Regions from separate parts of the Bacillus aerius genome, predicted to be linked through region 1. Evidence: riboswitches for the same ligand, from Rfam matches in the RefSeq annotation. Region 1 holds a riboswitch; each other region holds the start of a gene.
The links. A riboswitch is a leader RNA that binds a small molecule or an ion and turns the genes downstream of it on or off. The one in region 1 is predicted to bind thiamine pyrophosphate.
Positions count from the first base shown of each region.

Region 1 (6,088 bases):
CAAAAGAGGCATTGCTCGCTTTAAATAAGATGCTCACCATTAAATAATGAAGTGTCCCCTCCTATCAGAAAACAAGTTTTTATCATATCGGCTTGTAAATAGGCATAAATTTATGTTGAAACATATTGTACTTCTGACATAACCGCTACGTTCACGTTTTGCATAGGAGGGGAAAACGTTGAAAATTCATATTGTGCAAAAAGGAGACTCCCTTTGGAAAATTTCAAAGAAGTACGGAGTCGACTTTCAAGAATTGAAAAAATTAAATTCGCAGCTCAGTAATCCAGATTTGATCATGCCAGGAATGAAAATCAAAATTCCATCTAGTGGTGTTCCTGTGAAAACCGATCATCACAAAGCAAAAGAAATGCCAAAAGCAAAAGAACACCCGTATGTAAAAGAAAAGCCAAAGGATGTCGTGCAAGTTCAAGATACGAAGCCGAAGGAAAAGCCGAATGAACCGGTACCTTATGTGCCACCAGTACCAAAGATTGAACAGCCAGTTTTTCCACAAGTTGATGTAAACTATTATCAGACGAATCTCTACCAGCCATTCACGCCTCCTCCCAAAAAAGAACATCATGAGAAAAAAGATCACGTTCATGAAAAGAAAGATCATGTTCATGAGAAAAAGGATCATAAAGATCACAAGGACCATTTTCATCATGAAAATAAGGATCATTTCAAAGATGATGTGGCAAAGGGATATGATCCATTCATTCATATCCCACATCAAAAAGAGGAGGGAAAAGATATGGAACATAGTAATTACCCAAACCTTCCTAATTTCCCGCAAATGCCGAATGTTGGAGGGGCAGCAGTAGGGGGCATGGCTGAAAATAAAGAGCATCACCACCATCATCAAGAGTCATATGATCCTTATTATGGTTATGGTCATTACATGCCAGCAATGTATCCATATCCGCAGCAAATGGTACCCGCTTCTCCTATTTTACCGGGATCAGGCCTTTGTTATCCGGTACAGCCGTATTATCACCATCACATGATGCCGTACCCTTACCCGGCGGCTCAGCCTTATTATCCTGCGTATCAAGCACCGGCTTATTACGGTGAACATCATGAGCATCATGCAAATGATGGGCATCACTGGCACCACCATATGCATCCAAATGCAGGCGCAAATGTAAATGCAAATGCAAATGCCAATGCCAATCAAGGCTTTTATCCAAACGCTCCAAATGAAGCATATGGCAAGGAAGACTGCGGATGCGATGATGGTATGAAGCATCATCAACCATGGCCTGGACATTATCCAAACCCTGTTCCATATGGTCAAATGGGTGCTTATCCAGCTCAGCCTTATATGCAGCAGCCTTATCAAAACCCATCTGTTTTTGCAAGACCAGAAGAAGACGAAGAAGATTAATGACACAAGGGACGATCTCAATCGTTCCTTTTTTTGTTTATAACTGACAGCTTGTTTTTGTCCTCAACTGTACATGCTAAAACAGAGCCTGTTTTGCGCTCATGAGATTCAATTTGTACAGGGGGTTTTTCGTTTGAGACAAAAATGGCAAAAAACAATCGCCTTAGTGCTTCTACCTATTGGATTAACGGCATGTGGTACAAATAACAATGCGGGTGTAGATACACGTCATAATCAATCAGGCCAGCCAGTTGGATACCACTCCAATCAACAGGCAACAGACAACAATCAAGATCATCAAGGACCAGTTTCTGAGCTTATGGAGGGAATGAACGGAAGAAATACAACGAATGTTGATTATCGTTCACGCCCTACACAGGATCAAGTGAGAATGCCGCTTACTGGTGGAGATGGACGCTACAGTCATGGAGATATGAACTATCATAACCAAATGTCGTTCTCTGGCTACGATAAACAAGAGAATATCCAGCGTTCAAGAAAAATCGCCAACCGAGTGAACAAAATGAACCATGTGACAGACTCACAAGTTATGGTGACGGATGAAAATGTGTATATTGCTCTTAAAACAGATGGGCGCTTGACATCAGAGGGTGTATCACAAGTAGAAGAAGCAGCGACTCGTTATGCAGATGGAAGAGCTGTCCAAGTCATTAAAGACGAAGGCGCATTTACACGCTTCAGAGATATGAGAAAAACGCAATTTGAAACAGGTCAGACAGGCATGACCCGATAGGCTGGAATAAAAAAGGCTAAAGTTCATGACGAACTTTAGCCTTTCTTTAAAAATAAACTTTGATCCCGATATAAAATTCATAAAAGAAATAACAGCCAAATCCAAGTAATAAAATACCGGCAATAATGGATGTCCACTTAATCATTGTTCGGTTCATCACTTTTCTTGTTAGGGAAACAATCGTGAGAAGACCGATGTCATGAAGAAGAATCCCTGCCAAAATACCCGCAGCAGCCAATATAAATTCAGATGAATTTGTATTTTTATAAGCATCTGCCAGTACAGCACCAAACACAGATACCCAGAACACAAGGTTTCCAGGGGATACCGCGACGAGCAGCCCATTTCGGTATGTTTTAGCGAATGATTTATTCACTTTTTCTCCTGCTAAATGGATGTCTTGATCCGCATTTTTAATCGAATCGTAGGCAAGAATTATTAAAAAGATGGCACCGATCAGCCAGAGCGGAATTTGGATAAAGGGCAAAGATAAAAATTGAGCAAATCCAGCATATAAAGCCAAGATGAGCAATATATCGATGGTCATACCACCAGCGCCTACAGTTAATCCATGAAAGAATCCGTTTTTTAATCCCTGCTTTGTCATTTCAACCGTGATCGCTCCAACAGGTAGAGCAATTGAGAATCCAACGACGATAAATGTAAGAAATGTTTGCAATCGACTAGAACTTCCTTTGAATCATGTTTGTATAAAAATTCTCCGTTTAGATTAATTATACATAATAGGAGAAAAGGATCAATGATTATTTCTGATTTAATCGAAATGAGAGAGATAGATCGTGTATAGAAAGATGTATATCGTGAAGATCATGTATTCATTGTAGGGGAAAGGAACTATTTTCCTGAAACTTCTTTTTTTCATTTCTCAGCTATGCTACACTGTTGTGGAAATCAATATAAGTGACTAGGGGTGCCCGGAAATGCGGGCTGAGAGAGAAGACAAGCTTCTTAACCCTTTGGACCTGATCTGGCTCGTACCAGCGTGGGGAAGTTGAAGATGATACGTGTGCCATATGAATGGCATACATGTTTTTTTCTGACGACGAAACCAGGTTCTTTACATAGAATCTGGTTTTTTGCTGGTGCTGATTCCATCCTGACCGGTCACACGAAAAGAAGGAGAGAACAGCAAATGAATGAAAAGACAAATGTTCCATCAACGCAATCTTTATTATCAAATTTTGAAGGCAGTCGAAAGGTATATGAACAAGGTTCAAGACCTGACATTTTGGTGCCAAAAAGAGAAATCGTGCTCACAAATACAGTGACACAAGCAGGTGATATCCAAAATGAACCGATTCGTGTGTACGATACAAGTGGACCGTATACAGATGAGGAGGCTCATATTGATGTCACAAAGGGATTAAAGCGTCTGAGATCAAAATGGATTAAAGAAAGAGAAGATACTGAAAGCTATGAAGGGCGTCAAGTAAAGCCAGAAGATAATGGATATCGCTTGAATGGGAAAGAATCCTATCAAGCTGCCCATACAGATTTTCATCATGTGCCGCTCCGCGGGAAACAAGGTGCTTGTGTGACGCAAATGCATTATGCAAAAAAGGGGATCATTACGCCTGAAATGGAGTTTATCGCTTTGAGAGAACAGCTAAGTCCTGAGTTTGTTAGAGAGGAAGTGGCTAGTGGAAGAGCGGTCATTCCAGCGAATATTAACCACCCTGAAAGTGAGCCGATGATCATCGGGAAGAATTTTCACGTGAAAATTAATGCGAATATTGGCAATTCAGCTGTGACGTCGTCCATTGAAGAAGAGGTGGAGAAGATGACATGGGCAATTAGATGGGGGGCAGATACGATGATGGACCTGTCTACAGGAAAGGATATTCATACAACGAGAGAATGGATTATCCGCAATTGCCCAGTCCCAGTAGGAACTGTCCCGATTTATCAGGCACTTGAAAAAGTGAATGGAATCGCAGAAAATTTGACGTGGGAAGTATACCGAGACACATTAATTGAACAGGCAGAGCAAGGGGTTGACTACTTCACCATTCATGCGGGCGTCCTGTTAAGGTATATTCCGCTCACAGTCGACCGGGTCACAGGAATTGTTTCAAGAGGCGGAGCCATTATGGCAAGATGGTGTCTCGCTCATCATCAAGAGAACTTTCTGTATACCCATTTTGAAGAAATTTGTGAAATCATGAAAACGTATGACATTGCCTTTTCGCTTGGGGACGGGCTCAGACCTGGATCCATTGCGGACGCAAATGACGAAGCGCAGTTTGCAGAGCTGGAAACGTTAGGGGAATTAACAGAGATCGCTTGGAAACATGATGTACAGGTCATGATTGAAGGACCTGGTCATGTTCCAATGGATAAAATCAAAGAGAATGTCGATAAGCAGATGGAGATATGCAAAGAGGCACCTTTTTATACGTTAGGTCCTCTAACAACAGATATTGCACCGGGATATGATCATATTACATCCGCGATCGGTGCGGCGATGATTGGCTGGTACGGAACCGCCATGCTGTGCTATGTGACACCAAAAGAGCATTTAGGTCTGCCGAACAAAGAAGATGTAAGAGAAGGCGTCATCGCCTATAAAATTGCCGCACATGCAGCTGATGTAGCAAAAGGACATCCTGCTGCTCAAAAGCGTGATGATGCCTTATCGAAAGCGAGATTTGAATTCAGATGGCGGGATCAATTTCACCTGTCACTTGACCCAGAACGAGCGCTGGCATTCCATGATGAAACATTGCCTGCTGAAGGTGCTAAAACCGCTCATTTCTGTTCCATGTGTGGACCAAAGTTTTGCAGTATGAAAATTTCCCATGACATCCGCAACCAATCAGAAGAAGTGAAAAGAGAGATGGAGAAGAAGGCAAAAGAGTTTATCCATCAAGGCAGCCAAATCTATCAATCCTAAAAAAAACCTCGCACTCTCCTCTAGTGCGGGGTTTTATAAAACGGCTGAAATGGCTTTTCTCACGAGGTGGAAAAATGCTCTTACTGCAATCGCCATCGTTTCAATACTTGGGATGAGGGCATCTGTTAAATGAAACAGGACTGTTTGTCTCTCTGGAGATGTTCGTTTTTTCTTTTGTTTCATAAAGGCAGCCTCCTTTTCATTCAATATACTTCTTTTGAAGAGTATATAGATAGATATGTTGTGCGAATTTAAACAAAATTTAAACTTCTTGTGTTTAGAAGGAAAGAAGCAGGGGAAACGGATTGAATAGAGAATGAATGAAAAGAGCTGACCGATTCGGTTAGTGAACAAGACAGAGTGGAAGGTGATCTTATGATGAAAGTATTTAAGGTAACATTTCATATGAACAATGGGGAAGTGCTCGATTTCGAGCTAAAACGTCCAGCTACCTATGATGTGTATAAAAAAATTGAGGAAGCCAATCATTGGTTTAAGCTGAATAATGAAATCATTAACCTATTAAATGTGAATAGTATCCATGTAGAAACAGAATAAAACAGAAAGCCGCTCAAAGAGAGCGGCTTTCAGCGTGTAGACAAACCCTCGCATTCGGTGTCAGTCCTGCGTGCCGGTGCTCACGAATGTCAAATTCGCTCCGCGCCGGTACTCGTCCTTCCTAGAATTCAAAGGTTTTCTATCACGCTGAAAAGAAGACAAAGGGCTAAAATTAAGTTCATTTTAGCCCTTTGTCAACAATCTGAAAGCCGCTCTTTTCGAGCGGCTTTCATTATGCAGTAAAATCATTTCGGTTGTTCAGCTGACCTCGAGACAGCCAGTTTTTCTTATACAAATAGGCAATCACTTCAAGCCACAGACGCGGCGCTTTTTTAGGGAAAAAAGGTTTTTGATAATAGGCGTATGCAGCTTTTAAATCATCCCATTGATGACATGTTTTCGTTTGCGTGAAGCGGGCGACGTCAATGACCCTGACGCGGCCATCCTTTGTTAAAATTAAATTTCGCAGATGAAT
Region 1 covers NZ_JARYHO010000001.1:2,472,057-2,478,144, reverse strand. The annotation lists gene nadA (quinolinate synthase NadA) at 1-47, shown strand, start outside; gene safA (SafA/ExsA family spore coat assembly protein) at 179-1,387, shown strand; gene M2353_RS12835 (YhcN/YlaJ family sporulation lipoprotein) at 1,521-2,141, shown strand; gene M2353_RS12830 (LysE family transporter) at 2,188-2,820, opposite strand; TPP riboswitch at 3,059-3,168, shown strand; gene thiC (phosphomethylpyrimidine synthase ThiC) at 3,295-5,055, shown strand; gene M2353_RS12820 (hypothetical protein) at 5,089-5,238, opposite strand; gene M2353_RS12815 (hypothetical protein) at 5,431-5,613, shown strand; gene M2353_RS12810 (serine/threonine protein kinase) at 5,846-6,088, opposite strand, start outside.

Region 2 (6,088 bases), 1.1 Mb from region 1:
TCTACCAATAGCTGATTCGTTTTTTCTTGCACCACAGACTCTGACCAATTTCGCTGTCTCCCACCAAATGCGATTTCATCAAACACTGTATCCTGTATAAATTGAAGTTCTGGATTTTGAAATACAAAGCCTGCTTTTTCATATAATGTTCGGTCAGACCACTTTTTCAGGTGTTTTCCTTTTAAGAAAATGTGACCTTTCTTTATTGGTTCTAAACGGATGACATGTTTAAGAAACGTACTTTTTCCGCTGCCATTTTCACCGATGATCGCAACCCAATCTCCTGCTTTTATATTAAGGTGCAGGTCATCTATAATGCTTTTTTTCCCGTAGCTTAATTGTAGATGATCTGTGCGAATAATGACCTCTCGATCTGTTGATGACAATTTCTCATGACGTTCTTTTCTCGCCTCAAAGGTTTGCAAGAGTGTTTGACTCAGTGAATGAAACGGATCTTGTAAGACATTGGACCATTTCTCGGGAAATATTTTCGGACGCCAGATGCCGGCCTCTTTCATTTCTCCCTCAAATGTATTCATCACGTCTTTTGGCGTTCCATCTGCTATGATACGGCCTTGATGATCTAATAAGATCACCCGATCCATCCACTCGATGACACCGTCTAACACATGCTCCACAAAAATCATCGTCTGATTCTGTTCAGCCGAAAGCTGCTGAAGTAATTGAAATATCTCCATTCTTCCTGCTGGGTCAAGCTGTGCTGTCGGTTCATCAAAGAACAGGACATCTGGCTCTAATGCTAGTAAACAAGCAAGCGCCAACCGCTGCTTCATTCCGCCAGATAAGGTATGAATATCTGTATTTGGGTCGACATCCAGCTGTACCTTTTTCATGAGATGCTGAATCATGTCATCCATTTGTTCACGAGGGACAGATCGATTCTCTAAGCTAAACGCAATTTCTTCATTGACTCGGTGCATACAAAACTGCGAATCTGGGTCTTGAAACATGAGACCAGTATGCCTTTGCCGCATCACTTCTCCCTGTACTTCAGCTTCCATATGCTCTGGAATAATGCCAGCAAGCACAGAAATCAGCGTAGATTTCCCGCTTCCACTTGGTCCTAATATCAGCACCTTTTCCCCCTTTTGAATAGAAAGAGATACTTGATGAAGAACGGGATTCGGCTGTTCATAAAAACGGACAGTGAGATTACTGCACGCGAGAAATGAATCCATGCTGGTCACCCTTACTTCGTTTTTCTTTCATGATGGCATATTGATTCAGCACACCCGTTTTAGATAAAGCATCCACCACAACCTTTGCCAAGCAACCACCGAGTAACATACCGCTGATGACTTGAGTGACAAGTGTCATGAGTAACACTTGAGGCGTGTAATAGCCGAATCCATTGGCAATGAGGCTATATGCCATTGCCCCTACTGCTGCAAAGGCACCAGACAACATGAGTGTCCACATGCGATATCGCTTATAGCCAAATAGAGCGAAGGCGATTTCTGCTCCAAGTCCTTGGCATACACCAATCAAAAGCGCAGAAAGACCGAAGTGGCTGCCTGTCAGTAATTCCACGGCAGCGGCAGCTGTTTCTGCGATGAGGGCAGCGCCTGGCTTTTGGATAATGTAAGCAACGATTGGACTGGCAATGACCCAAATTCCGAACATGATGTTGCCTCCTGCTGGACCGACAAGGGCTGTAATCGGTAAATAAAGAGTCGACCACCCTAAATAGATAACTCCGCATGCCACTGATAAAATGACAGCAAGAACGACTTCTTTCATCTTCCATGTCATGAAGAATGCACCTCCATTTGGACAGGCCACTCTTCGACAGTAAAGGCCATGTCCCAAAATTTATACTCAAGCTGACAGCTTAAGATGAAGTGCTGTTTCATTTTCTCCTTTTCCTTCTCACTTGCTCCTTCCGCCCACTGATCAAGCCGTTTGCAAAGCTCCACTGTAACAGAGTCCGTTAACCCGCCATAAAACGTGATCCACTCATAGAATGGATGGGCAGGGTCGGGCTCAACATCTTTAAGCATTCGTTTGCCTATTTCCCAATAGGTCCAAGGGCAAGGGAGCAAAACCGCAATGATTTCTCCTAGCGTCCCTTCCTCGGCGACTTGCAGCATGTGATGAATATAGTGATGAGCACTTGGCGCCAAAGACGCACCTTGCAGTTCATCATAAGCGACACCTGCCACTCGGCAAAGGTTTTGATGAGGATGTGTCTCACTATCAAGGACAAAAGCCATTTGTTGATGGAAAAAGGTAATGTCCTCTCTGTCTGTACATCTGCTGATGGCTGCCGCATAAATTTTAATAAAGGCATTTAAATATTCTGCATCCTGTTTGACATAATGAATGATCTGTTCCTTTTCAAGTTCTCCTGCTGCGAGTCCTCTCACAAACGGATGCTGATAAATCGCTTCAAATAATGGTTCTGCTTCTTGCCTTAATTGGGTTGAAAATGTCATAAAAAAAGCCTCCTCTTTTTCAGTTGAATAAATGAAAAAGCCACCCCGAATGGAGCGGCCTTCTTATCGATTCAATCATGAATAAGACAAGGTCCAGCTCCACTTCCCTCCGCTAGTACAAACTAGATCAGGTTCAAAGGGTCCAAGATTTCCTCTTGTCTCAGTCATACATGACTCCCCTAGTGGACTTTTGTCATTTAATTATCTTTACTCTACACATGTGGCGATTTGATGTCAACCGCCGATCTTAATTCAATGTATTGATCGTTGGCAGCTTCTCGATCCCTGCTGCATAGTAGAAATTAAGGACACTGAAGAAATCAATTGGCTTTCCTGTCTTTAAATCAACAGCCAAAATATGATCGCCGTAATTTGTCAGGTCATCAATGTCTAAACGCCTTGGCGTTGTCTTTCCGAGAGTATCAACAAAGCTGCTATGGTAGTACTGCCCACTAGCAAACGATGATTCATGATACATAAATAATGTCTCCACATCTAAGTAGACAAGAATGGCCTCAGAGGAACTCGCATATGGAGCAGAGTACGATACTGGTGCCGAAATACTTTTCACTTTTACACTGTCAACAGAATGCGTTCTCTGTTGATATTTTCCATCATATGAGAAATAAAATACACGCTCCCATTTATAATCAGCGGTCTTAGATTGTTTGTTATACACTTTTGTACCATTTGCGAAAACATCCCCATTGGCATACGAAGCAACAAAGTATTGCAATGTTGATGACAGGGATTCAGCACCTGTGAAATTTGGTGGGTTTTTTGCATTCACCTGTAATGTATATGAGTCTCCAAAGTCTCCACCGCTAGTAATACCAAACGCATAATCCCCCGCTGGTAAATTGCTTAACGCAAGCAGACTGCCTGCCGGTTGAATCAGATCCGTTGGATAAGCTTGTCCTTCTTCATAATCAATAACAAATAACTGAACGAAATAATCAGCATTTGGAGAGGTAATCCGGCTGATGAGCGCCTGAGGGGACGATGTACTTAAGAACCATAAATCAACTGGATCTTCCTCGTTTAAAACTGCCGATTGATTAATGGCTAGTCCATCAATAGAGCGAACGGCAGACGTGCGCATCTTTCCATCTGCAGCCGCTTTTCGTTTAATACTTATTCCCTTTTTCTTATCTACTTTAAATGATTTTTTTACTTCCTTCTGTTGAACCGCAGTCCCTTTATCCTGCTTTTCAAACGACTCTTGCACTTGCTGAATGGCTTTTTCAGTCAGTGGCGATACTTTTTCACTTGATTTTGGTGCATCTTCTGCTTTGATTGCTGGTGAAAATAAACCTGTTGTGACCAATAAAATAGACAGTAAGGCGGCGGTGATTTTGACATAAAATGCTCTCACAGGAACATCCCCTTTTCCCTAATTTGGGTTTTTTACCCTGTGATTATTTTACCATTTTTCTAATACTTGTTTTGGACTTTTCAGGAAATTTTTATAACAAAAAACCAGCCGTATGCGTCACGACTGGTTTTTTTGATGATTTATGCAATGGTTTTGACAAATAAGCGTGCTGTTTCTGCACTTGATCCTGGATTTTGTCCAGTAATAATTTGTCCGTCTACAACAGCGAATGGCGCAAATGCATCGCCTTTTTCAAATGCTGCCCCTTGCTCTCGAAGTTTTGTTTCCAATAAAAATGGAACTTTAGATGTCAGCTGAACAGCATCCTCTTCCTCATTTGTGAATCCTGTTATTTTCTTGCCGTCGATAAATGATTTTCCATCACGATCCTTCACATCAACAAAGGCAGAAACGCCATGGCAAACTGCCCCAACGGCTCCATTTTTGTCTGAAATCGCTAAGATCGCATCGGCAACCAATTGATTGGACGCAAAGTCGATCATTGGGCCATGTCCTCCAGCAAAGAAAATGCCATCATACTCAGCTGGGTTTACATCGGTCAGTGCCTTTGTGTCTTGAAGTAATTCATACACATCTTGATATTGTGCTGGAACTCCTTCAGGAATTGAATTTTTATCGATCGGTACTGTTCCACCTTTTATTGAAACAATTTGCACGTTGAGTCCATTTTCTTTAAAAATATGAAATGGCTCGGCTAATTCTTCAAGCCATAAGCCTGTTGGGTGTCCGTTCATTTCTGAGCTGCTTGTTGATACTAATAAAACGTTCTTGCTCAACTTTATCATCCTTTCTATTTATCATGTGACTATTTTATATTTTGCACAATTAAATATCAAGCAATCAGACTTGGATACAACTCTTTATGTTATACCCGATTTTTTAAAAAATATAGCCTCACTTCAAATCTAATCATTCTGTCACATTCTATTGACAGGGAATTTCATGTAAAATTGTGATGAAATGATATAATATGAGAAACAATTGACAGACCTCTTGCGCTAGAGGGAATTTAAAAGGAGTGGAAAAAGAGATGAAAACCTATTCGATTGTGATGATTATCATCACGCTCTGTATCATATTGGCTGTCTTTTTAATGAATCTTACGGGCGTCATGTATGGAAAAATCATATTGGCTGTCGCTGTTGCCCTTTGTCTTACGTCCATTATTCGTTTGATGGGAATGCGTAAAAGATAAAAGCCGCCCTCTAGGGCGGCTTTACCGTGTAGACAAACCCTCGCATTCGGTGTCAGTCCTGTGCTTCAGTGCTTACCAATGTCAAATTCGCTCCGATGCTCGTCCTTCCTAAACTGCAAAGGTTTTCTATCACTCTGATAGGATTATATAGCCAGGATAAGTGCAATTAATGCAAGAAAAGCTGGTAACCCTTGTTTGATGATAATCGATTTATTAGACGTCACACCGCCAAATACTGCTGCGATGAACACACAAAGAACGAAAAATAGCTGAATCATATATCCTACGGTATTCGAACCAAGAATGAGCCCCCAAATGAGTCCAGCAGCTAGAAAGCCATTGTATAGCCCTTGATTAGCAAACATCACTTTCACATTTGGATCCTTTTGTAAGTGTTCAGGCAGATTGAAAGATCTTTTCGCCATTTTTGATTCCATAAAAAACATTTCTAGTAACATGATGACAATGTGCTCTAAAGCGACAATTCCTACTAAAATCATTGCTAAAATATTCAATTTAGTGAATTCCTTTCTGATAGACGGTCTCGTATTTGTATTTTGTCCGTGTATAAATCAAAGTCTTGGATTAGCTCTAACGCCTCATGAAAACGACTTTGTGGAATTTCTTTCATTTTTCTTACACCAAATTCCTTTTTAATAAAAGCCATGATGGTATTAATATGAAGCTTACCGTGGCCATCATACTCTAAATGGCTGCAAAAAGTCTGCATCGTCCCTCGAATCACCTTTAATTGCTTGGCAGTGACACAACTCATTGGTAACGCTCATCCTTTCTTGGTTTTTTAACAACTAAAAAGAACATTGAATGAAAGAAAAACCTTCCAATCTCTATTATATAATGGTTTCATTCGGATATCAAAATAAAAAAGAACAAACATTCGATCAAAGACGAGCCATACGCTAAAAACCCATATCTTAACGTATCAAAAAGCCGGATTCATGGATAGAATCCGGCTTTTTGTTTAGTTGCTTTTAGAAATTAATACCTTTCCAACAGAACGGTCCTTACTTTGTCCGACGA
Region 2 covers NZ_JARYHO010000001.1:3,603,062-3,609,149, forward strand. The annotation lists gene M2353_RS18700 (ABC transporter ATP-binding protein) at 1-1,199, opposite strand, end outside; gene M2353_RS18705 (ECF transporter S component) at 1,174-1,773, opposite strand; gene tenA (thiaminase II) at 1,770-2,456, opposite strand; TPP riboswitch at 2,544-2,647, opposite strand; gene M2353_RS18715 (hypothetical protein) at 2,704-3,831, opposite strand; gene M2353_RS18720 (type 1 glutamine amidotransferase domain-containing protein) at 3,972-4,628, opposite strand; partial or broken gene M2353_RS18725 (hypothetical protein) at 4,853-5,047, shown strand; gene M2353_RS18730 (DUF1304 domain-containing protein) at 5,191-5,562, opposite strand; gene M2353_RS18735 (ORF6C domain-containing protein) at 5,559-5,822, opposite strand; gene M2353_RS18740 (immune inhibitor A domain-containing protein) at 6,030-6,088, opposite strand, start outside.
Region 2: linked by a shared signal. The riboswitch ahead of tenA (thiaminase II) and the one ahead of thiC (phosphomethylpyrimidine synthase ThiC) in region 1 are both predicted to bind thiamine pyrophosphate.

Region 3 (6,088 bases), 320 kb from region 1:
CGCCTAAAGGATAACTCGCACTGTACACCATCAGTAATCCGAAGAAACAAAGACAAACAATCGTCCCAGCAAGAATGTGGTCGATTTTTTTTAGGTGAGAAAGAATCAATGACATCACCTTCAATCCCAGTTACGTCCAAACATGTAGGATGAGGACCTCAGATTGACACTAAACACAAGGCCAATGGCGATCATATTGGTTAAAAGCGCACTGCCCCCATAGCTGATAAAAGGAAGGGCAAGACCAGTCACAGGCATTAGCCCTACTGTCATCCCAACGTTTTGGAAGACTTGAAAGACGATCAGCCCAACCACCCCAGCACATATATAAAGCCCATAAAGGGTATTCGCATGCATAGCCACATGAATCATTCGATAGACCATCATAAGATATAAACAGATCAATAGGGAGGCGCCGATAAAACCAAACTCCTCGCCAATGACTGCAAATATAAAATCTGTATGGGCTTCAGGGATATTTCCCCCTTGTACTTGATTTCCTTTTGTATACCCGCTTCCTGATAATTGCCCTGACCCAATGCCAAGCATTGCTTGTTTCAGTTGATACCCATATGTCGAATCAAATTCATCTGGGGAGAGCCACCCATAAATGCGATCAAGCTGATGAGGTTTAATCACTTTTGTAAAGTGCTCAAAATGTTCATTGTGCAAGTAGGTCAAAAATGCAAGAAACGCGAGAAAAGAAGCGATTAATGCAGCGATCATCTTACTTGAAATACCTGACACAAGCATCAGTGTAAAAGCGATAGACAAGATCACAAGTGCCGTCCCCAAATCTGGCTGAATTAAAATCAGGAAAAAAGGAACAGAGGTCCAGCATATGATGTTCATTGTAGGAATCATGCTTTCTTTAAACGAAAAGCGCTGATGTTTGTATCGATTTAAAATAGCCGCTAACAGAAGAATGACAAAAATTTACATAAATTCTGATGGTTGCACTTTCATGGGCCCCAAGCTGATCCATCTTTGGGAGCCATTTTGATTCGTGCCAAAAAAATGAACGAGAATGATGAGGAAGAGACCACCTGCAAATAATCGAAAAGATAACCGCTCAAGCAGTTCATAATCAAAGTAAGCAACTGCCGCCATAAGGCCAAAGCCGACGATATACCAGAAAACTTGTCTTTTGACGAAATAAAACATATCTTGCGTTTCATACTGTCCCGATCCGCTATACACAGCCAGCAGGCTGATCACAAAGAAACAAATGACAGTGAATAATAATGCGAAGTCAATGCTGTTCTGTTTTTTCATGTCTCCGTCACCTACTATGACCTATTTGTCAGCTGGTTTAATACGACCTGCACCGCTGCAGCGTCATCAATATAGCCGATCGGAAAAATATAATCTGGTATTAAATCAACGGGCATAATGAAGTAAAGTAATGCGCCTCCCATCAACATCAATTCTCGAGAAGTCCCCCGTCCGCTCATGAACGAGCAGTACATGCTTTTCAATTGATCAAGAAATGGCCCAACACCGCTTATCATATCTATCTTTTTTTCAAAATTTGCTGAGATTGTTTCTTTTCCCTCATCTGATTGACTATAGGTTTCATATTCATTTAACTTCTGTTTCAATTCATTCTCGCTGAACGTCCCGTCATAGACATCATGATCTTTCAGCGTTCGCTCAATCTCTTCTACGGCTTGAATGAACGTATTACCGTGAACTCTTTCGTTTTTAATTGAAAATCCAGCCGTGGCCAATAGATGATCTAAAGAAATGTGGAGAGCATCTGAAAGCCGCTGTAAATGGTTCAAAGTCGGTTTTCTTTTTCCGTTCATGATTCTAGACAGTGTGGCTTTATCAATTTCTGTTTGTGTACTGAGTTCTCTTAATGAAAGAGAACGTATTTGCAGTTGTTCTTTTAAAAACTGCCGAAGCTCAGTTGTTTTAAATTCCATCTCTTTCTTCCCCCTTTTCATAAAGTTCAACTCTTCAATAGAAGAAGTCGTACCCAATATATAGGGGTGTTGACGAAATGTCAACGAATATCCATTAAGGATTGAATTTTATAAAATAGCAACTTATCATATGAAACATAGACTATAAAATGGCTAAAAGGGGTGTGCAGATGAAGGTTAGACATGCAGTACATAATGATATTCCTAAAATTGCCGAAATTCATGTGAAGAGCTGGCAAACGACTTATCACGGCATTATTTTACAAGAGTATTTAGATGCTTTGAATGTAGAGGAGCGGGAAGAGAGCTGGAGAAGCAGGTCGCTTGAAGGCACGTTTGTCGCAGAGGATGCTGACGGAGTATTTGGTTTTGCTTCCTTCGGAAAACAGCGTGATGAGAGATATTCAATATATGATGGTGAGCTTTATGCCATCTATTTGTTGCAGAGAAAACAGAAATCAGGAGCGGGTATGGCTTTGATTGCAAAAGGTGTGGATTATTTAATAGAGAAAGGCTATCAGAATATGCTGCTCTGGGTATTTGAGCAAAACTCAGCGAAGCAATTTTATCAAAAACTTCAACCTAGTTTTGCCGTCACCAGCCAGTTTGAGCTGGCTGGTGAGAACCATGAAGAAATAGGGTATGGATGGGAACTGTCTGTCCTAAGTGATCATGTTCAACAGATTATATCGTCAGCTTCCAGTAATAATGAGAGAAAAAAGTAAAAAGGGTGGCGAGTAAAATATAAGATATAAAAGGAGAAGCCTCTACTTTTCCTTTCACACCTGCTATTTTTAATGCCTCATAGAAACTTGCCAAAAAGTAGGCGAGACTGAGGATGTAACAGCACAGCATAATGGAGTAAGGATTCATTGTCGTACCTCCAGCATGAAATCTTCTACTATTAATAGATTCAATAGAGCAGCAAATTATGCATAAAAAAATAACCCGCTGAAACAGCTGGGTTATTTTTGTCGAGGAAAAACCAAACGAGACGCACTAGGGATGAGTAAACAAAGAACAATACTACAAATGATAAATGAAGGAATCATATATGTGCTGTTATAAACTAATGAATACACCCAGCCTGGTGTTCCTTTTGGTGCATAATGAGAAAAGAAAACTACACCTGAAATAAAGAACGTCAGCAGTCTGAAGAAACTGGCGACAAATACAGCTAGGATAATATAGAAGAATTGTTTCTTTCGCTGTTTATCCTGAATGGCTTTTTTAATTGATCCTGAGAATAGCCCGCTTAAACAAATCACAACAGATGCGACAAAGTAATCGAGAAATCCTTGTACAGGTGTAGCAATAATAGGATTGTTCATCAGCTGCAGTCCTGCGATTAACACACCGATGATAAATCCAGCAGACACGCCCCATCTAATGGACATGAGAATGACAGGAATCATGATCAGTGCAATTGACCCGCCGTTCGGCATTCTTAAAAAGAGACCTGATAAATAATCTAAAACAAGTGCAAGAGAAGTCATGATGGCGATCTCCATCAGTCGTACTAATTGATTTGATTGCTGCATAAAAAAATCCCCTTTTCACGAATTGTGCAAGGAGAGACCATGTCAGGATGAGTATGTGATTCATAGAAAAACATATCGGCTTGAATACAATGCATGTATGCAAGTGATTCCACATTCCTACTTCAGTATTAACTGACAGGTTCAAAGGGTCAGAACAACGAATTGTTCACTCTCAGCACAAAGCTCCCCCTGCGGTTATTTAATTTCAATCTATTATAAATATACTAAAGACCTACAGGATCAACAATAGTGAATTACGGAGTTAAGCCCTTTTTGTACGAATATATAGGAAGAGATCAAGAAAAATAAATTATTTAGAAAAAGTACTTGTTTCTTCTTTTAAAAGGTGTTATATTTGTATTCGCCGCTGAAACAGCGCGGTTGAGAAATAACATTCAAGAAAAAAGTTGTTGACTTCATCTTGATAGAATGTTATATTAATAAAGTCGCCTCTGAGCGAAAATGAAGATGATCTTTGAAAACTAAACAAGACAAAACGTACCTGTTAATTCGAGTTTTTATAAAAAAATCCTATGATACATCATAGGTAGTCAGTCAAACTGGCGAGGCAGGAAATGATCACATGCTAAGTTCGCTACATCGTGTAGCAACGCATGTGTGATATGCATCCTGCATACCTCGGAGAGTTTGATCCTGGCTCAGGACGAACGCTGGCGGCGTGCCTAATACATGCAAGTCGAGCGGACAGAAGGGAGCTTGCTCCCGGATGTTAGCGGCGGACGGGTGAGTAACACGTGGGTAACCTGCCTGTAAGACTGGGATAACTCCGGGAAACCGGAGCTAATACCGGATAGTTCCTTGAACCGCATGGTTCAAGGATGAAAGACGGTTTCGGCTGTCACTTACAGATGGACCCGCGGCGCATTAGCTAGTTGGTGAGGTAACGGCTCACCAAGGCGACGATGCGTAGCCGACCTGAGAGGGTGATCGGCCACACTGGGACTGAGACACGGCCCAGACTCCTACGGGAGGCAGCAGTAGGGAATCTTCCGCAATGGACGAAAGTCTGACGGAGCAACGCCGCGTGAGTGATGAAGGTTTTCGGATCGTAAAGCTCTGTTGTTAGGGAAGAACAAGTGCAAGAGTAACTGCTTGCACCTTGACGGTACCTAACCAGAAAGCCACGGCTAACTACGTGCCAGCAGCCGCGGTAATACGTAGGTGGCAAGCGTTGTCCGGAATTATTGGGCGTAAAGGGCTCGCAGGCGGTTTCTTAAGTCTGATGTGAAAGCCCCCGGCTCAACCGGGGAGGGTCATTGGAAACTGGGAAACTTGAGTGCAGAAGAGGAGAGTGGAATTCCACGTGTAGCGGTGAAATGCGTAGAGATGTGGAGGAACACCAGTGGCGAAGGCGACTCTCTGGTCTGTAACTGACGCTGAGGAGCGAAAGCGTGGGGAGCGAACAGGATTAGATACCCTGGTAGTCCACGCCGTAAACGATGAGTGCTAAGTGTTAGGGGGTTTCCGCCCCTTAGTGCTGCAGCTAACGCATTAAGCACTCCGCCTGGGGAGTACGGTCGCAAGACTGAAACTCAAAGGAATTGACGGGGGCCCGCACAAGCGGTGGAGCATGTGGTTTAATTCGAAGCAACGCGAAGAACCTTACCAGGTCTTGACATCCTCTGACAACCCTAGAGATAGGGCTTTCCCTTCGGGGACAGAGTGACAGGTGGTGCATGGTTGTCGTCAGCTCGTGTCGTGAGATGTTGGGTTAAGTCCCGCAACGAGCGCAACCCTTGATCTTAGTTGCCAGCATTTAGTTGGGCACTCTAAGGTGACTGCCGGTGACAAACCGGAGGAAGGTGGGGATGACGTCAAATCATCATGCCCCTTATGACCTGGGCTACACACGTGCTACAATGGACAGAACAAAGGGCTGCGAGACCGCAAGGTTTAGCCAATCCCACAAATCTGTTCTCAGTTCGGATCGCAGTCTGCAACTCGACTGCGTGAAGCTGGAATCGCTAGTAATCGCGGATCAGCATGCCGCGGTGAATACGTTCCCGGGCCTTGTACACACCGCCCGTCACACCACGAGAGTTTGCAACACCCGAAGTCGGTGAGGTAACCTTTATGGAGCCAGCCGCCGAAGGTGGGGCAGATGATTGGGGTGAAGTCGTAACAAGGTAGCCGTATCGGAAGGTGCGGCTGGATCACCTCCTTTCTAAGGATATATGGAGCAGCGTACGTTTTTCGTCTTGTTTAGTTTTGAAGGATCATTCCTTCAAACATGTCTCTAGCGAGACAGGATTGTTCTTTGAAAACTAGATAACAATAAGTAATACATTCACATTGAATGCAATGCAAAGTTCATCACACATAGTGATTCTTTCTAAAGTAAGAAATGGTTAAGTTAGAAAGGGCGCACGGTGGATGCCTTGGCACTAGGAGCCGATGAAGGACGGGACGAACACCGATATGCTTCGGGGAGCTGTAAGCAAGCTTTGATCCGGAGATTTCCGAATGGGGAAACCCACTGCTCGTAATGGAGTAGTATCCATACTTGAATACATAGAGTATGAGAAGGCATACCCGGGGAACTGAAACATCTAAGTACCCGGAGGAAGAGAAAGCAAATGCGATTCCCTGAGTAGCGGC
Region 3 covers NZ_JARYHO010000001.1:2,795,079-2,801,166, reverse strand. The annotation lists gene ftsW (putative lipid II flippase FtsW) at 1-115, opposite strand, end outside; partial or broken gene rodA (rod shape-determining protein RodA) at 121-1,275, opposite strand; gene M2353_RS14510 (DUF1232 domain-containing protein) at 1,290-1,928, opposite strand; gene M2353_RS14505 (GNAT family N-acetyltransferase) at 2,099-2,653, shown strand; gene thiT (energy-coupled thiamine transporter ThiT) at 2,894-3,469, opposite strand; TPP riboswitch at 3,567-3,669, opposite strand; rRNA gene M2353_RS14495 (16S ribosomal RNA) at 4,106-5,654, shown strand; rRNA gene M2353_RS14490 (23S ribosomal RNA) at 5,837-6,088, shown strand, end outside.
Region 3: linked by a shared signal. The riboswitch ahead of thiT (energy-coupled thiamine transporter ThiT) and the one ahead of thiC (phosphomethylpyrimidine synthase ThiC) in region 1 are both predicted to bind thiamine pyrophosphate.

Region 4 (6,088 bases), 1.3 Mb from region 1:
AAGAAGTTTGAATTTTAGAAAATATAACGAATGGCTTTCATTTCATTTGGGCAATTGTTAGAATCAATGCTTTAACGTAAAACTTAAAAATTAAACATGAATGTTAGGAGGCTTTAGCCAATGGAGCATACATCTGTTTCATCACTCGTTGTCGTTATTATTGTAGCCTTTTTCACCCCCATTTTATTGCACCGATTTAAGCTGACCATCCCGGTCGTTGTCGCTGAAATCATCATGGGGCTCATCATTGGAAAAAGCGGTCTTCAACTAGTTGTTGAACACGACGCATGGCTAGATACGTTATCCATGCTAGGTTTTATTTTTCTTATGTTTTTAAGTGGACTTGAAATAGATTTTTCTTCTTTTGAATCAAAGAAGAAAGCGCGAGAACTGCCAAATGGTTTAAAAGAACCGAATACATTTAAAACAGCGACCATTATTTTTGTTGGCGTATTTTGTATGTCCTTTATCCTGTCTTATGCGTTTGTCCTTGCAGGATTTATTCAAAATGCCTTTTTAATGACGCTTATTATTTCCACCATCTCATTGGGTGTGGTAGTTCCTACCTTAAAAGAGGAAAAGTTGATGCAGACGAATATTGGTCAAATCATTTTGCTTGTAGCCGTCATTGCTGATTTGGTGACAATGATTTTACTTGCTGTGTTTTCCTCCATTTATGGCGATGGAACAGGGAACATGTGGTTGCTCTTATTATTATTTGCGGCAGGTATTCTTCTTTATTTATTTGGCCGGGTATTTAAGACAAAGTCCATTTTTCAGTCCATGTCAAAAGGAACGGTGCAAATTGGGACAAGAGCCATCTTTACTCTCATTATAGTCTTAGTTGCCTTATCTGAATCACTCGGTGCTGAAAATATTCTTGGGGCTTTTTTAGCAGGTGTGCTTGTGTCTCTTCTTTCGCCTAATAAAGAGCTCGTACAGCAGCTGGACTCGTTTGGCTATGGATTTTTAATTCCGATCTTTTTTGTGATGGTCGGTGTGGACCTGAATATATGGTCACTCTTTAAAGATCCAACCATCATGATCATGATTCCGCTACTGTTTATCGCATTATTGCTTAGTAAACTCGTTCCGATTCTTTATTTAAAAAAATGGTATGACATGAAAAAAGTCATCGGTTCTGGTTTTTTATTAACCTCGACGTTATCCCTAGTTATTGCTGCTGCAACGATTGGTGAGCGGCTTGGTGTCATTGATCATAAAATGTCAGGAGCCCTTATTCTAGTCGCTGTGCTCACGAGTGTTTTAACGCCTGTTTGGTTTAAGGCGTTATTTAAACAAGAACGTGAAACCAATCATAAAAAGCGTGTGACGTTTATTGGAGCGAATCAGCTGACGTTACCTGTGACGCTTGATTTGCATCAGGATGAATATGACATCCGTATTTTACACGTCTTTCAGGAAAATAAAGAAGCCTTGCTTGCTGACTCCATCTTTGAAGTTGAAGCGATTGAACAATATGACGATGATACGCTCAGGCAGGCTGGCATCGGTCAAGAGGATGTACTCGTTGTGGCTACAGGCAGTGAAACGAAAAATAAGGAAATTGCTTTATTTGCAAAAGAAGAAGGGTCTAAACAAGTCATTGCAAGTGTTAACAAAGCGGAAGCCGAGCTGACTTTAAAGGAAGCAGGGATCGATACCTTTTCTAACTTCTTATCATCTAAAACGGTGCTGAGGGCATTGATTGAAGCACCTGATGCGATTCGCTTGTTAACAAATGAGGATTCTTCTTTGTATCAAATTCAAATGAACAATCATCGGTATCATAATGTCATGCTGAGGGAATTTCCTTTTACCGGCGATTTGGTGTTTGTCCGTATTTTTAGAGGAATTGACAGCTTAGTACCGCATGGGGATACGACGCTTAGAAGCGGTGACCGCGTGCTTGTGTCTGGCTCCCGGGAGTATGTGGCAGGACTTAGAGCCCAATTAGAGTTGCAATGAACCCTTGACCGATGAACAAATCCTGATTAAGATAGAGGTACAACAATATATGTTTGATCCACTAGGGGAGTCCTTTAAAAGGGCTGAGATAAAAGTGTAGACTTTTAGACCCTCATTACCTGAACAGGTTCATACCTGCGTAGGGAAGTGGTGCGGTGTTTGACTATGCTTTTTACAAATTCCAAACCACTTTCCACGCGGAAAGTGGTTTTTTTATATGGAAAAACAGGAGGAGAGGAACATGACATTTTCGAACGAATGTAAAGAAGCAGCAGCTAGATGGTGGAATGGGAGCTTTACACACCCTTTTGTGAAAGGGATTGGTGATGGCACACTTTCACTCGATCGTTTCACTTATTATGTGATGCAGGATTCGTACTATTTAACTCATTTTGCAAAAGTACAATCGTATGGAGCCGCTATTAGTGAGGACTTACATACGACAGGCAGAATGGCATATCATGCGCAGGGTACGTATGAAGCAGAGCTATCACTGCATAGAAAGTTCACAGAACTGCTCCAGATCTCTGATGAAGCGCTGGCAAACTTTAAACCTTCTCCAACTGCTTATGCATATACCTCGCATATGTACCGATCTGTGAAAAGCGGTCGTTTTGAAGAAATTTTAGCCGCATTATTGCCGTGCTACTGGCTTTATTATGAGGTAGGAGAAAAACTGAAACAAACAACGCCTGACCATCCGATTTATCAAGAATGGATTTTGACATATGGCGGGGATTGGTTTAAAGAGCTTGTTTTTGAACAGGTGAACCGTTTTGATGAACTTGCAGAAAAAGCGCCAGAACATGTGCGGGCTAATATGAAAGAAAATTTCGTGATTTCGAGCTATTACGAATACCATTTCTGGGAGATGGCGTATGAAAAAGAAATGTGGCAGACAGCATGCTTAGATGGGGTTGGTGCAAATGGAACTCCATGCAGTGACAAATGATACGCTTCCTGTCAGGGAGCTCATCAAGCAAATAAAAGACATTGCGTCTGAAGTAGACTTTATTCATATTCGTGAACGATCGAAGGCAGCAGGTGAGCTGGTTCACCTCGTGAAACAACTCCTAGCAGAAGGTGTTCCGAAAGAAAAGCTGATTATAAATGACCGAGTTGACGTTGCGCTGCTGACCAATATTCACCAGGTTCATCTTCCAGGACACAGCTTTTCGCCAAAGGAATTAAGACAAAAATTTCCTCATCTCCATGCGGGGGTATCGGTTCATTCGATAGAAGAAGCCAAAGCAGCAGAGAAGAACGGGGCAGAGTATGTCATGTTTGGGCATGTGTATGATACCGCATGCAAACCCGGACTTCAGGCGAGAGGCATAAAGGTTGTGGAGGAAATGACTTCTGAGCTGTCCATTCCAGTCGTTGTCATTGGTGGAATCACACCAGAACGACTGCCAGAATTGATGCATGTTGATTTAAAGGGAATAGCCGTCATGTCGGGAATTTTTGCTCATCCTCAGCCGCGCAAAATGGCGCAAACATTTTCTAAAAAGCGAAAGGAGAATCCTTATGAACAAGCATTATGATGTTGCAATCATTGGTGGTGGAATCATAGGGATGTCGATCGCTTATCACCTTGCAAAAGCAGGAAAGCAGATTGTCTTATTTGAGGCAAATGAGATCGGGAAGCAAACGACGAGTGCGGCTGCTGGCATGCTGGGTGCACATGCTGAAGGAGAAGGTGATGAGGATATTTTCTTTCAAGTAGGCAGACAAAGTCAGGCTTTATATGAAAAATTAACGGTCGACCTTCAGCATGAATCGGGCATTGATATTCAGACATCAGTGGGCGGGATTATGAAGGTGGCTTTTACAGAACAAGAAAAACGAGCGCTTTGCCGGATGCAGCATTTGCCCACATTTGAATGGCTTGAAGCAAGCGGCGTAAAAGAACGTATGCCTCAAATTGCAGATGACATCGTAGGAGCAGGATTGATAGCAGATGATGTCCATGTCGAGCCATATGCGGTGTGCAGGGCTTTTTGGCAGGCGGCTGTTCGGCACGGAGCGGATGTGAAGGAGTTTACCCCCGTTATCGATGTGAAGAGGGGAAAAGAAACTTTGACAGTCAGTACAGCTAAAGGCATCTTCACATGTGATCATCTGACTGTAGCAAGTGGTGTATGGTCAGGCCGTTTTTTAGAAGAACTGGGGTTATCACACTCTCTCTATCCTGTAAAAGGAGAATGCGTGTCTGTTTGGAATAACGGTCCAGCGCTTGCACACACCATCTATCATGATCATTGTTATATCGTTCAAAGGGATAGCGGTAAGCTAGTGATTGGTGCAACGATGATACCGAATGACTGGCAGGCCGTTCCGACACTTGGCGGTATTGAAGCAGTTATTCACAAAGCATCTCAGCTCATGCCTTCTATTCGAGAGATGCCGATTGATCAATGCTGGGCAGGTCTACGGCCAGCGACAAGCGACCGGCACCCCTATATCGGAAAACATCCAGAAGACGAGCGTATTCTTTTTGCAACGGGACATTACCGAAATGGCATTTTACTTGCGCCAATTACGGGGGAAATCATTCGCGGCTTAATAGCGGGCGAGTCTGTTCACAAGGAATGGCTTCATGCGTTTCGTATTGGGCGAAAGGAGGCATTGTTCGTATGAAAATTCAATTGAATGGAAGAATGGTTGATTTCGATAAGGAAAATGGCACGATTTTTGATCTGCTATCAGCGTATCAACTTGAAAACCGAGTGGTGATCGTTGAAAAGAACCAAGAAATTATAGATAAAGAAGCCTTTCAACAGGTAAAAATTCAACCAAATGACACGATTGAAATCGTTCACTTTGTAGGAGGAGGATGACAACATGCTGCGCATTGGCGGAAAAACATTTACATCAAGACTATTACTAGGGACAGGAAAGTATCCATCATTTGAAGTTCAAAAAGAGGCGGTCAACGTATCAGAAGCTGAAATTTTGACCTTTGCTGTGCGAAGAATGAACATTTTCGAAGCAACTCAGCCTAATTTTTTGGAACAGCTGGATTTATCTAAATATACGCTGCTTCCGAATACAGCTGGTGCAAGTACAGCAGAAGAGGCAGTTCGTATTGCTCGCTTAGCGAAGGCTTCTGGACTGTGTGACATGATCAAAGTAGAAGTCATTGGCTGCTCAAGGTCTCTTCTGCCAGATCCAGTCGAAACGTTAAAAGCATCTGAAATGCTATTAGAAGAAGGTTTTATCGTGCTGCCATATACATCAGATGATGTGGTGCTGGCAAGGAAATTAGAAGAACTTGGTGTTCATGCCATTATGCCAGGTGCTTCTCCAATTGGATCAGGTCAAGGATTGCTCAACCCTCTGAATCTATCGTTTATTATCGAACAGGCAAAGGTGCCAGTTATTATTGATGCGGGTGTAGGTTCTCCGAAGGATGCTGCTTATGCGATGGAATTGGGCGCTGATGCTGTATTACTGAATACAGCCGTGTCTGGCGCAAAGGACCCTGTGAAAATGGCTAAAGCGATGAAGCTGGCGATTGAATCTGGAAGACTCGGTTTCGAGGCAGGCCGTATTCCACTCAAAAACTATGGAACAGCCAGCAGTCCGCAGGAAGGAATGCCAGCATTTTGAGCACACGTTATTCACGCCAAGAGCTTTTTAGGCCGATTGGAACAGAAGGACAAAAACGGCTACATGCCTCAAAGGCCGTCATTATTGGGGCTGGGGCACTTGGAACAGCGAGTGCTGAAATGCTCGTCCGTGCCGGCGTAGGATCTGTCACCATTTTGGATAGAGATTATATTGAATGGAGCAACCTGCAGCGTCAGCAGCTATACACAGAACAAGATGTTCTTGATCGGCTGCCAAAGGCTGTGGCTGCTGAGAAAAGGCTCAAGCAGGTGAACAGTGACGTTCATGTGAGAGGAATCGTCATTGACGTGACCGCTCAAAATAATGATGAGTACGTCAGCGGGGCATCCATCATCGTGGATGCAGCGGATAATTTTGAGGTGAGAATGATTGCGAACGATGCGGCCGTCAAACATCAAATTCCGTTCCTTTACGGAGCCTGTGTAGCAAGCTACGGTATTCAATTCACAGTGATTCCTGGTGAAACACCATGTTTACACTGCCTGCT
Region 4 covers NZ_JARYHO010000001.1:1,153,612-1,159,699, forward strand. The annotation lists gene M2353_RS05845 (monovalent cation:proton antiporter family protein) at 121-1,968, shown strand; TPP riboswitch at 2,022-2,131, shown strand; gene tenA (thiaminase II) at 2,210-2,920, shown strand; gene tenI (thiazole tautomerase TenI) at 2,895-3,512, shown strand; gene thiO (glycine oxidase ThiO) at 3,496-4,608, shown strand; gene thiS (sulfur carrier protein ThiS) at 4,605-4,808, shown strand; gene M2353_RS05870 (thiazole synthase) at 4,813-5,580, shown strand; gene M2353_RS05875 (thiazole biosynthesis adenylyltransferase ThiF) at 5,577-6,088, shown strand, end outside.
Region 4: linked by a shared signal. The riboswitch ahead of tenA (thiaminase II) and the one ahead of thiC (phosphomethylpyrimidine synthase ThiC) in region 1 are both predicted to bind thiamine pyrophosphate.